2 regions of the Eubacterium ventriosum genome follow, and region 2 is predicted to be linked to the other one. Evidence: a T-box and tRNA genes for the amino acid it is inferred to sense, from the RefSeq annotation. Region 2 holds a T-box; the other holds one or more tRNA genes.
What was found. A T-box is a leader RNA that pairs with one kind of tRNA and senses whether it is charged. The one in region 2 lies ahead of pheS (phenylalanine--tRNA ligase subunit alpha), so its partner is inferred to be a tRNA-Phe.
Positions count from the first base shown of each region.

Region 1: it has a tRNA-Phe gene. The T-box ahead of pheS (phenylalanine--tRNA ligase subunit alpha) is inferred to sense a tRNA for this amino acid. The anticodon was not compared.

Region 1 covers NZ_CP102282.1:496,023-501,524, reverse strand. Annotated here, with positions in the region: rRNA gene NQ558_RS02180 (23S ribosomal RNA) at 1-339, shown strand, start outside; tRNA gene NQ558_RS02175 (tRNA-Asp) at 455-528, shown strand; tRNA gene NQ558_RS02170 (tRNA-Val) at 610-682, shown strand; tRNA gene NQ558_RS02165 (tRNA-Thr) at 721-793, shown strand; tRNA gene NQ558_RS02160 (tRNA-Tyr) at 799-880, shown strand; tRNA gene NQ558_RS02155 (tRNA-Met) at 900-973, shown strand; tRNA gene NQ558_RS02150 (tRNA-Phe) at 980-1,052, shown strand; gene NQ558_RS02145 (hypothetical protein) at 1,265-2,203, shown strand; gene NQ558_RS02140 (aminotransferase class I/II-fold pyridoxal phosphate-dependent enzyme) at 2,220-3,740, shown strand; gene NQ558_RS02135 (nucleoside/nucleotide kinase family protein) at 3,753-4,343, shown strand; gene NQ558_RS02130 (DNA polymerase III subunit) at 4,475-5,502, shown strand, end outside.
Region 2 covers NZ_CP102282.1:1,701,947-1,708,494, reverse strand. Annotated here, with positions in the region: gene queA (tRNA preQ1(34) S-adenosylmethionine ribosyltransferase-isomerase QueA) at 1-662, opposite strand, end outside; gene dtd (D-aminoacyl-tRNA deacylase) at 727-1,179, opposite strand; gene pheT (phenylalanine--tRNA ligase subunit beta) at 1,256-3,673, opposite strand; gene pheS (phenylalanine--tRNA ligase subunit alpha) at 3,696-4,715, opposite strand; T-box leader at 5,090-5,349, opposite strand; gene NQ558_RS07630 (hypothetical protein) at 5,454-6,548, opposite strand, start outside.

The DNA.
Region 1 (5,502 bases), 1.2 Mb from region 2:
CCATTAAAGCGGTACGCGAGCTGGGTTCAGAACGTCGTGAGACAGTTCGGTCCCTATCCGGCGTGGGCGTAGGATATTTGAGAGGAGCTGTCCTTAGTACGAGAGGACCGGGATGGACTGACCTCTGGTGTACCTGTTGCACTACCAAGTGCATGGCAGGGTAGCCAAGTCGGGAAGGGATAAACGCTGAAGGCATCTAAGCGTGAAGCCCCCCTCAAGATGAGATATCCCATTCGCAAGAATTAAGACCCCTTGAAGACGACGAGGTTGATAGGTCAGAGGTGGAAGTGTGGTAACACATGGAGCTGACTGATACTAATAGGTCGAGGGCTTATCCATGAAGGAAGGAAAGAGGAGTTATCTCCCCGGATGAAGGATTTCAGTGTGTGGTTTTGAGTGTATAATCAAAAAAGTACTTGTAATTTAGTACTGAGTATGTTATAATACTCTTGATGGCCCGGTGGCTCAGCTGGTTAGAGCGCCGCCCTGTCACGGCGGAGGTCGTGGGTTCGAACCCCATCCGGGTCGCTATCAGTATAATATATAATTTATACAGAGGAGGTCGAAAGCATATCAAGCTAGCTTTCTCAACCTCTTTATTTTTTTCTTGGGATCTTAGCTCAGCTGGGAGAGCATCTGCCTTACAAGCAGGGGGTCACAGGTTCGAGCCCTGTAGGTCCCATTTATACTTCTTACAGTATAAATGATAAAAATGAATACGCCGATGTGGCTCAATTGGCAGAGCAGCTGATTTGTAATCAGCAGGTTAACGGTTCGAGTCCGTTCATCGGCTTTAATGGGCAGATTCCCGAGTGGCCAAAGGGGACAGACTGTAAATCTGCTGGCACTGCCTTCGAAGGTTCGAATCCTTCTCTGCCCATTACTTTTTAATTAAATATCGCGGGGTGGAGCAGTCTGGAAGCTCGCCGGGCTCATAACCCGGAGGTCATAGGTTCAAATCCTATTCCCGCAACTCAATGCCCAGTTAGCTCAGTTGGTAGAGCAGAGGACTGAAAATCCTCGTGTCTCTGGTTCGATTCCGGAACTGGGCATTATTTTTATTTACTAATGGATTTTCCATTAGTTTTTTTTTGCCATAAATAATTGCTTACTAATATAAAAAATAGTAATATAAATATATGTATATCACCCAGTGAGTGGAGGAATAAATAGAATTAACTACAAAACAAATTTATAGCACTAGCACACATAGAAATAATTAAAAGTAAAATAATTAAAACAAGATTACAAGAGGATAAATTAAATGAAAGAGCATCAGGCAAGAGAAATAATATTCGAAGAAAAGGTTAAAAAATTATTACAGGACAGCAATTATATTAATATTGTAGAGCAGAATATACCGGGGAGAAGTAGTTCCCATGGTATTAATTCTTATGGAAAGTTAAATCTTCCAACAGCTTTTATATTTCCTTTAAGAATAATATTTCAGTATAAGTATTATGCAAAAAATAAGGTTGAGTTAATGCATGTACGCGATTTTGGAGGAATTATTGCAGATATTTCTGAAACTAACTACGCAATACAGGGAGAGATGGGAAATATATGCGATAGATATAATTACACCGGTTGTTATTTCAGCGCTACTGCTTTTTCAAGAGAGGCGCAGGAGTATGCCTGGGCGCACAATATTTTTATGGTATCTTTGGAGAGAATAGGAGTGATGCAGCCTATTTTGAAAAAGATAGATTCTTTTGTGTCAGGTTTAAGCGAGAATATAATTAATAACATAACAAAGCAGGAATTGTTGGAGGGTTACGAGCGTGAGATAGACGAGGAGAATATAATTCCTGAAGGTGCAATAGGAATTATTAATAATGTTTATCCTGTAATGATTTTAGGAAAGAATGGGTGGACTAAACCGGTAATAGAGGAAGCTACCAAATCTGAGATAAATAGAGCTTATATTGACAGTGTATATAGAAGTGAAAATCAGTTTGAAGCTAATTTTGAACTTAATTTTATGGAATGCACCGCAGAGTTTTCTGTTCCAATTACTGTTGTTGAGAAGCTTATGAATAGAGAAGATAATGAAACAAAAAATAATGTAATATTTAATATAGATATTCCTTTTATAAGTGATAAGGGAATTAAAAAATTTGTTTCACTTGAGGTATTTCTTGAAGGATTTAATAGAGGAGACTATACAAATAAGCAGATTTCATTTTTTAACTTTGGCGAATAGTTAGTGGGAGTATGTAATGGAAAGTAATAGTTATAAAAATTATAACAATAATAGTAGAAATAATTATAAAGATAATAGTAGAAATAATTATAAAGATAATAATGAAGACTACAATTGTCAGAAGAAGAGTTTTTACAATGAATTAATTGAATATAGTAAAAATGGAAGATATCCATTACATATGCCGGGGCATAAAAGAAATGAAAGGCTTTTTGATGGAATTGATCCATATAAAGTGGATATTACGGAAATAGATGGATTTGATAATTTACACAATCCTAAAGGGATAATATTGGATGCAATGAAAAATGCATCCGATTTTTTTGAGACGGACAGAACTTGGTTTTTGGTAAATGGAAGTTCATGTGGAATTTTAGCTGCTATTAGTGCAGTTACTAATATAGGAGATAAAATTATCATAGGAAGAAATTGTCACAAGGCAGTTTATAATTGTGCCAAGTTACGTAATTTAGACGTGGAATATGTATATCCGTCTTATATAGCTAAGTACGGAATAAATGGTGGTTATAATAAAGGCGAAATAGAAAATATTTTGAAAAAAAATAGAGATGTAAAGGCGGTTGTTCTTACATCCCCTACTTATGATGGAATCGTATCTGATATAGAGGAAATTGCAAGAGTAGTCCATAAATATAATACAGTCTTAATTGTGGATGAAGCCCACGGAGCCCATTTTGGAATAAGTGAGAAACTTCCGGTTCCGGCTTATAAGTTGGGAGCTGATTTAGTTATCGAAAGCACACATAAGACTTTGCCGGCAATGACACAGACAGCTTTGTTTCATTTAAAGGGCGATAGAATTGATGCAGGAAAAGTGCAGGAAATGTTGTCTATATATGAAACAAGTAGTCCTTCATATGTGCTAATGTGTAGCATTGACAAGTGTATTAGGGAAATTCAGAAAAAAGGTCAACAAAGATATGATGAATTGTTGAATGTTATTAACAAAATCAGAAAAAATGTTAATAAGTGTAAGTATATTTCAATACCATGTGAAGAATTAAAAAATCAAAATAATGTTTTTGATGTAGATGTAACGAAGCTTATTATTAATGTAAATAATAGTGGAATAACAGGTAAGCAGTTAGGGGATATTCTCAGATACAAGTATAATATTGAAGTTGAAATGGATTCACTAAAGTATGTGCTTGGGATAACTACTATATGCGATGATTATAAAGAACTTGAAAGATTGGCAGAGGCTTTAAAGGAAATAGATAAGTCCTTGGAAGAAAAGCAGAATGAAAATATTTCTGTAGAGTTACTGAAAAATAAAAGAATGTATTCAATATACGAAACAGATTTGAAAGAAAAAAATACAGTTAATCTGTTTGATTCAAAGGATTGCATTTCAGGTGAATTTGTTTTTCTTTATCCGCCGGGAATCCCATTGGTTGTTCCTGGTGAAGTGATTACAGAAGAATTATTGGAACAGATTAAAGTGTATTTGGAAGCAAATATGAATATTAGCGGTTTAAAAGATAATTCAAATAAAACTATTGAAGTTGTAAAATAAATTGGAGGAATAATGTCAAAGATATTTTTTGTGTTAGGAAAAAGCTGCAGCGGAAAAGATACTATTTTCCAAAGCTTAAAAGAAAATAAACAATTAAATTTAAAAACTGTTGTAGGTTATACAACAAGACCTATGAGGGTTAATGAAAAAAATGGGGTGGAATATTTTTTTGTTGACCAAAATAAGCTTGAAGAATTGAAAAAGGCTAAAAAGGTTATTGAGTGCAGAGATTATAATACTGTGTATGGAATATGGAGTTATTTTACAGTTGATGACGGCCAGATAGATTTAAATAACGGAGATTATTTGTATATTGGTACTTTGGAATCATATGAGCAGATGATTGATTTTTATGGTGAAGATGTTGTGGTGCCGTTATATATACAGGTTGAAACAGGTGAAAGATTGGCAAGGGCTGTTAACAGGGAAAGAAATCAAAGTGAGCCAAAGTACAAGGAGTTATGCAGAAGATTTCTGGCTGATGAGGAAGATTTCTCAGAAGAAAAAATAGAGAAAGCCGGTATAAAGAAAAGGTTTGAGAACAATAACTTAAATCAGTGTATAAAAGAAATAGAGCAGGAAATAGTAAAAAAAATAAAGTAAGAATAAAATAAATAAGTATTATATTATTTTTAAGGTTATGTTTTATCTGGAAATGGCTAAAGCATAGCCTTTTTTATTTATTTATGTTATTATAAATTAGTATGACCATAGATTAATTTTTAGGAGTGAAGATGGAATCAGAAAGAATTCTGGGACAAAATCATATATTAAGACATTTTGAAAATGCTATTAGAATGGGAAAAATTTCTCACGCCTACATTATAAATGGGGAAGAAGGATCGGGTAAGATGAATCTTGCAATTCATTTTGCCAAGGCTTTGCAGTGTGAGAGAAACAATTCTAATAAAGCCATTAATGAAGATGGTGAAAGAATTACCGTTCCGGGAACAGCATGCGGACAGTGCAAGTCATGTAAGCAGACGGATTCAAAAAACCAGCCGGATATTAAGTATATTACCTACGAAAAATCAGGTATTGGTGTTGATGAAATAAGAGAGCAGATAAATGATGATATTGACATTAAGCCATATAGCAGTCCATATAAGATATATATTGTTCCGGAAAGTGAAAAGATGACAGTGCAGGCACAGAATGCATTGTTAAAAACAATTGAAGAACCACCTGAATATGCCATTATAATCTTGTTAACTACAAATGCGGATACTTTTCTTCAAACTATTTTATCGCGTTGTGTTATGTTAAATATCAGACCTGTAAAGGAAGATATAATAAAGAATCAATTAACATCACAGTATGGTGTAGGGGATTATGAAGCAAGAGTTGCAGCAACATTTTCTAATGGAAATCCGGGCAAGGCGATTAAACTTGCAACATCTGAAGAATTTAAAGAATTAAAACAGTATGTTGTTGGAATGTTTATGTCTTTGGAAAAAGGCGGAATGGATATTATTGGGGAGGCAATTAAGAAAACAGGAACTTTTAAAAAGCAGATTGATGAATACTTTAGCTTAATGCGAATTTGGTTTAGGGATATACTTGTCTATAAGGCAACTAAGGAAGAAGACCAGATTATTTTTCAGGATGAGTATATGACAATAGAAAAAATGAGTCAGACATATTCATTTGATGATATTAATGACATTCTTAAGGCAATAGATCTGGCAGAAAGCAGAATTAAGTCAAATGTTAATTTTGATTCCACTATAGAAATATTATTACTTTCCATTAAGGAAAAAAC
Region 2 (6,548 bases):
TCAAGAATATTTTCAACCTTAACCGGTCTGAAAGTTCCAAGACCAACATGTAATGTAACGTGAGCTATTTTAATACCTTTTTCTTTAATCTTTTCTAATAACTCTTTTGTAAAATGAAGACCTGCTGTTGGTGCAGCCGCTGAACCTTCGTATTTTGCATAAACTGTCTGATATCTGTTTTTGTCTTCAAGTTTATGTGTTATATATGGTGGAAGTGGCATTTCTCCAAGCTTATCCAACACTTCTTCAAAAATACCTTCATAAGTAAACTTAATTAATCTGTTGCCTTCTTCAACAACATCAATAACCTCGCCCGTTAAAATTCCGTCACCAAAACTTATAACAGTACCCGGCTTGCATTTCTTTCCCGGCTTAACTAATGTTTCCCAAACATCGTTTTCCTTTCTCTTTAGAAGCAACACTTCAATCTTTGCATCAGTGCCAACCTTGCTTCCATATAATCTTGCAGGAATAACCTTTGTATCATTAATTACCAAACAATCATTTGGATTCAAATAATCTATAATATCCTTAAATATATGATGTTCTATTTCGCCTGTGTCCTTATCAAGAACCATTAATCTTGAACTGCTTCTGTCCTCTAAAGGATCCTGTGCTATTAATTCTTCAGGCAAATCATAATAATAATCATGTAAACTCATTTCTTTTTTTAACATAACTTTTATCTCTTTTCTGTATAATACTTTTTTTACACTGTAATCTATATTATTTGCATATTTCAGAACTGTCAAGAACAATAGTGAAAGGTCCGTCATTTAAAAGACTTACTTTCATATCTGCTCCAAACTCACCCTGCTCAACAACCTCTATTTCTTCCTTGCACTTTGAAATAATGTATTCATACATTTCATTTGCCATATCAGGTTTTCCAGCATTAATAAATGATGGCCTGTTACCCTTTTTGCAATCAGCATAAAGAGTAAACTGGGATACCAATAACAACTCTCCGTTAACATCCTTAAGTGCAAGATTAGTTTTTCCATCAGCATCATCAAATATTCTAAGATTAATCATTTTCTTAATCATCTTGTCGGCAATCTCTTTAGTGTCTTCATTAGACACACCAATTAAAACAAGAAATCCCTTGTTAATTGAACCTATCTCTTTATTATCAACCTTTACGGAAGCTTCATTTACTCTCTGTATTACAAAACGCATAACTTTCCTCTCTTTTCATCAAAACACCACCCGCCTTGAAACATAGATTTATTCCAAAGCGGGTGGTTTAATGTTTTTATGCTCTTAATTCAATACCCATTGATTCAAGTTCTTTCAAAATCTTATTCATAGCTGACTGAATATCACTATCTTCCAATGTTCTGTCCTTAGCTCTAAATACAATTGAATATGCTACTGACTTAAAGCCGTCTTCAATCTGATCACCTTCATAGATGTCAAATAAGCTGTAGCTTTCAAGGTTCTTTCCTGCCTTGCTTTCAATAGCTTCTTCAATCTTACCAACAGGAATATCCTTAGGTACAACCATTGAAATATCTCTTGATACAGCAGGGAACTTAGCAATTCCTTCGTACTTCTTATCAAATGAAGACATTTCGTATACATATGGCATATCAATTACTGCAATGTATGCTCTAGTCTTCATATTGTAGTTTTCGCAAACTGTTGGATGAACTTCACCTAAATAACCGATAACTGTTCCATCATAAACGATGTTAGCCTGACGTCCCGGATGAAGGAAAGTCTTTCCCGCCTTAGCATCATAATGAACTCTCTTCTTCATTCCAACCTGTTCCAATAATTCTTCTACAACACCCTTCATTGTAAAGAAATCACCTTCGCCATAGAAACCTAATATTAGCTGCATTCTTTCATCAGGAAGTTCCTTAAGTGGTAATTCCTTTGGAAGATAAACATTACCCATTTCAAAAAGTCTTACATCTTTGTTTCTTCTATTATAGTTAGTAGCAAGTGATGTAAGCATTCCACCTAAAGGTGTAGTTCTCATAACACTAAAGTCTTCTCCTAAAGGATTTGAAATAACTATTGACTGTCTGTATTTTGAATCTTTTGGAAGTAATAACTTATCATAAACCTTTGGACTTTCAAATGAATATGACATTCCCTGTGAAAATCCGCTGTATAAAGCTACCCTTCTTGCGATTTCATCAATTCTTAATTTGTATGATAATTTTCCTGATGTAGCTTCTCCACTTGGAAGAGTTGTAGGAATGTTATCATATCCATAGAATCTTGCAACTTCTTCAGCAATATCACACATACCAACTAAATCCTGTCTAAATGTTGGGATTGTAATAAGTTTTGTTTCAGGATCATATTTTAACTCTAAAGCAGGGAAGTAACTTACCATCTGCTCTTCTGTTAAATTAAATCCGATTAATTTATTTACATAGTCAGGATCAAACTTAATTGTTGTTTCTGTCTTCTTTTCAGGATAAACATCAACCATACCTGCAACAACTTCACCTGCTCCTAATTCTTCGATTAACTGACATGCTCTGTTAATAGCTGATTCTGCATTGTTAGGATCAAGTCCTTTTTCAAACTTACCTGAAGCGTCTGTTCTAAGACCAACTCTCTTAGATGAAAGACGAATGTTAGTTCCGTCAAAACAAGCTGCTTCAAAAAGCATATCCTTAACATCATCAGTAATCATTGAGTTTTCGCCACCCATAATTCCGGCAAGACCTACAGGCTTTTCACCATCGCAAATCATAAGCATTCCACTGTCTAATTCTCTTTCCTGTCCGTCAAGAGTAACGAAGTTCTCACCGTCTTCTGCTCTTCTTACTACAATCTTATGGTCTGCAATAGTATCAAGATCATAAGCATGCATTGGCTGACCAAATTCTTCCATAACATAGTTTGTAATATCTACTAAGTTATTGATAGGTCTGATACCACAGGCTGAAAGTCTTCTCTGCATCCATTCAGGTGATGGTGCAATCTTAACATTCTTAACAACCTTTGCACAATAACGCTTACATAAGTCGTTATCCTTTACTTCAACTGAAATGTAATCATTAACATCTCCGTCTGTTCCAACTGGTCCTGTAACAGGTGCCTTAAATGGCTTCTTAAATGTTGCAGCTGCTTCTCTTGCAATACCGATAACACTGTAACAGTCTACTCTGTTAGATGTGATCTCATATTCAAAAACTGAATCGTGAAGTCCTAAAACTTCAATTGCATCTGCTCCTACCTGAACGCTGTCATCGAAAATATAAATTCCGTATTCAGGTGCTTCAGGATAAAATTCTCTTGTTGAGCCGAGTTCTTCAATAGAACACATCATTCCATCTGAAGGAACTCCTCTAAGTTTTCCTTTTTTAATCTTAATTCCGCCTTCTGTCTTTGAACCGTCATGACCTCCGGCAACACGACCACCGTCAAGTACTACAGGTACTTTCTGTCCTTCCTTAACATTAGGTGCTCCTGTAACAATCTGAATTGTTTCTGTTCCAATATTAACCTGACAAATAACAAGCTTATCTGCGTCAGGGTGTTTTTCTATTTTTTCAATCTGTCCAACAACGATTTTGTCAAGGTCTGCATCAAGTCTTTCAAAGCCTTCACATTTTGTACCTGACAATGTCATTGCATCCATGTATTCCTGATCAGTACATTCAAGTTCAGGAACGTATGCTTTAATCCAAGATAATGGTGTATTCATTTTTATTTCTCCTTCCTGCTAACTAGAACTGGTTCAGGAAACGATCATCGTTTTCGTATAACAGTCTCATATCATCTATTTCATATTTTAATAATGCAATTCTTTCAAGACCTACACCGAAGGCAAATCCCTGATATTCCTTAGGATCAATACCGCACATTTCAAGTACGTGTGGATGAACCATACCACAACCAAGAATTTCAATCCAGCCTTCACCCTTACAGAATCTACATCCTTTTCCACCACACTTAAAGCATGAAACGTCCATTTCTGCACTTGGCTCAGTAAATGGGAAATGATGAGGTCTGAATTTAGTCTTTGTTTCAGGTCCAAAAAGTTCCTTGGCAAATTCTGCCAATGTTCCCTTTAAGTCTGAGAAATTAATGTTCTTGTCGATTGCAAGACCTTCAACCTGATGGAATGAAGGTGAATGTGTTGCATCTACCTGGTCTGAACGGAAAACTCTACCCGGAGAAATAATTCTGATAGGTGGCTGAGTTTTTTCCATTACTCTTGCCTGTACTGAAGAAGTCTGTGTTCTAAGTACAATGTTCTTATTTATATAGAAAGTATCCTGTTCATCTTTTGCAGGATGATTGTCAGGAATATTTAAAGCTTCAAAGTTATAATGGTCATATTCTACTTCAGGACCTTCTACAACTTCGTATCCCATACCTGTAAAAATTCTCTCTAATTCTTCAAGAGCTAATGTATTAGGATGCTTATGTCCGATTTTATTCTTCTTAGCCGGAAGAGTAACGTCAATAACTTCTGCTTTCAACTTAGCTTCTCTAGCCTTAGCCTGAAGTTCTGCCTTAACTTCTTCCATTTTTTCTTCAATAATCTTTCTTGTGTCATTAACTAACTGACCAACTTTAGGTCTGTCTTCAGGAGCAACATCTTTCATGCCCTTAAGAACTTCTGTTAACTGACCTTTTTTGCCCAAAACTTCAACTCTAATCTGGTTAAGTTTGTCCAAATTGTCTGAGGCTGTAATTTTGGAAATGGCATCTTCCCTAATTGCCTGTAACTTTTCTTTCATGATAAATTCCTCTCTTTATAGATTTTAAAATAACAGGTTTGTGAGTCAATTTTTTGTTTTCCTAACGGATTGCTACGCACTGCGTGCTCTCGCAATCCGTTAACTTCAATTCGCATATCGTGAAGCTTTCGCTTCACTTTTATGCTCATTGAAGTACGCAAAAACAACTCTCACACTTTTTCATATTTTATTTTTTGGATTGCTACGTGCTTCGCACTCTCGCAATCCTTTTCCCATCATTCGCATATCGTGAAGCTTTCGCTTCACTTTTATGCTCATTATGGGAGCGTGTAGAAAGGTCTTAAATCCACATTTATGCAAGCATATGTGGATTAAGACTTTTCTACACTAAAAATAAAAAAAAGCACCTGTTCCATAGGGACGGATTGCTCCGCGGTACCACCCTAGTTTCCGTAATCATTATCACGAACACTCTATCTGCTTAACGCGCTACACACGTCATTCATTACTTAGATTAGTTTCCTTCTTTAGTATTATTCATACTTATAATCTGTTGGTGAATGCAGCTCCTGTGGGAATTTCAATATATATCTGAACCTGAAAGACCTTCCAGCCTGTGAGTCTTTCTCTCTGACGGAAAATATATATCTACTTACACACTCATCGCCTTTTACAATACGACAATTCTAACACACAAAAAAAACAGTGTCAAACAATAATGCACAGATTAGCATTTTTTCTGCTTTTCTGTGCATTTGCAAGTTCATTATATGTCAATTATTCCTGTTCTTCTTCAAAGTATCCCTTTGAAAATTCTCCATACTGATAATACCAGTTAGGTGCTATTTCTATTCTTTCATATCCTGTATCAACATTTTCCATGCCTTGGAATACGTAAGCAATTGAGTTGATTATTCCAGTGTCGTAAACTGTAAAGTCTATTCTGTTGAATGCCACATATCCCTTATGCACTTCTACAGTTATAGGCATGCTTGAAATAAGATTAAATATTGTTTTTTCCATTTCGCTGCTTATGGCAATCTTTTTGCTCATTGAAAGATTTCCCTTTTCGTCAATGTCAAATGTTGTTTCGTTATTTTTATTTTCAAATTCAAAATAGGAAACTATTTTTGTCATTTCAGCCATATGCTCTGTTACAAGTGGTTTAATATCATCGCTTAACATGTACATTTTTTTAATCTTTGACGGATATGCATAGTTTTCAATATTAATTTTAACTTTCTTTGTTAAACCATTGTGAGCCTTTGCGTATATTATTACAGTACCGGTCTTCATATTGTTGTTAGCTTTAACAACGCCTCTTGCATTTACCGTTGCAAGGCTTGTGTCTGAAGAACTCCATGTAAGTTTTCTGCTCAGTACTTTTTTCTTTTTTAATTTCTTAGACGGATATGCTTCGCCCTGTAGTTTAACTTTTCCGTTAAGACTTATTGTGTACTGATTCTTTATGTATTTAAATCTTCCTGCGTTTACCTTTTTTGATTTTTTATCAGTTACAATTATTGAAACAGTCTGACCTGAATTGCTAAATACTTTCTTACCATTAGCAAAAGTATAAGCCTTTATTTTGTAGCTATACACTTTGTTCTTCTTTACCTTTTTGTCAGTAAGTTTGTTTTTCTTTAATGTTTTAAACTTCTTTCCGTTCTTATATATAATGTAGCCTTTCACATTCTTAGACTTGTTCCACTTTAAAACAACCTTTTTTCCTTTTTGTTTTGCAATGAATTTCACCGGTTCATTAACCGTGTTGGTCTGAGATGCTGTATCTGCAAAAACTCCAACGGTACCAACGCCTACAAAAACACTCATCGCAAATATAAAAATTGCTATAATCTTACTTGCTTTTTT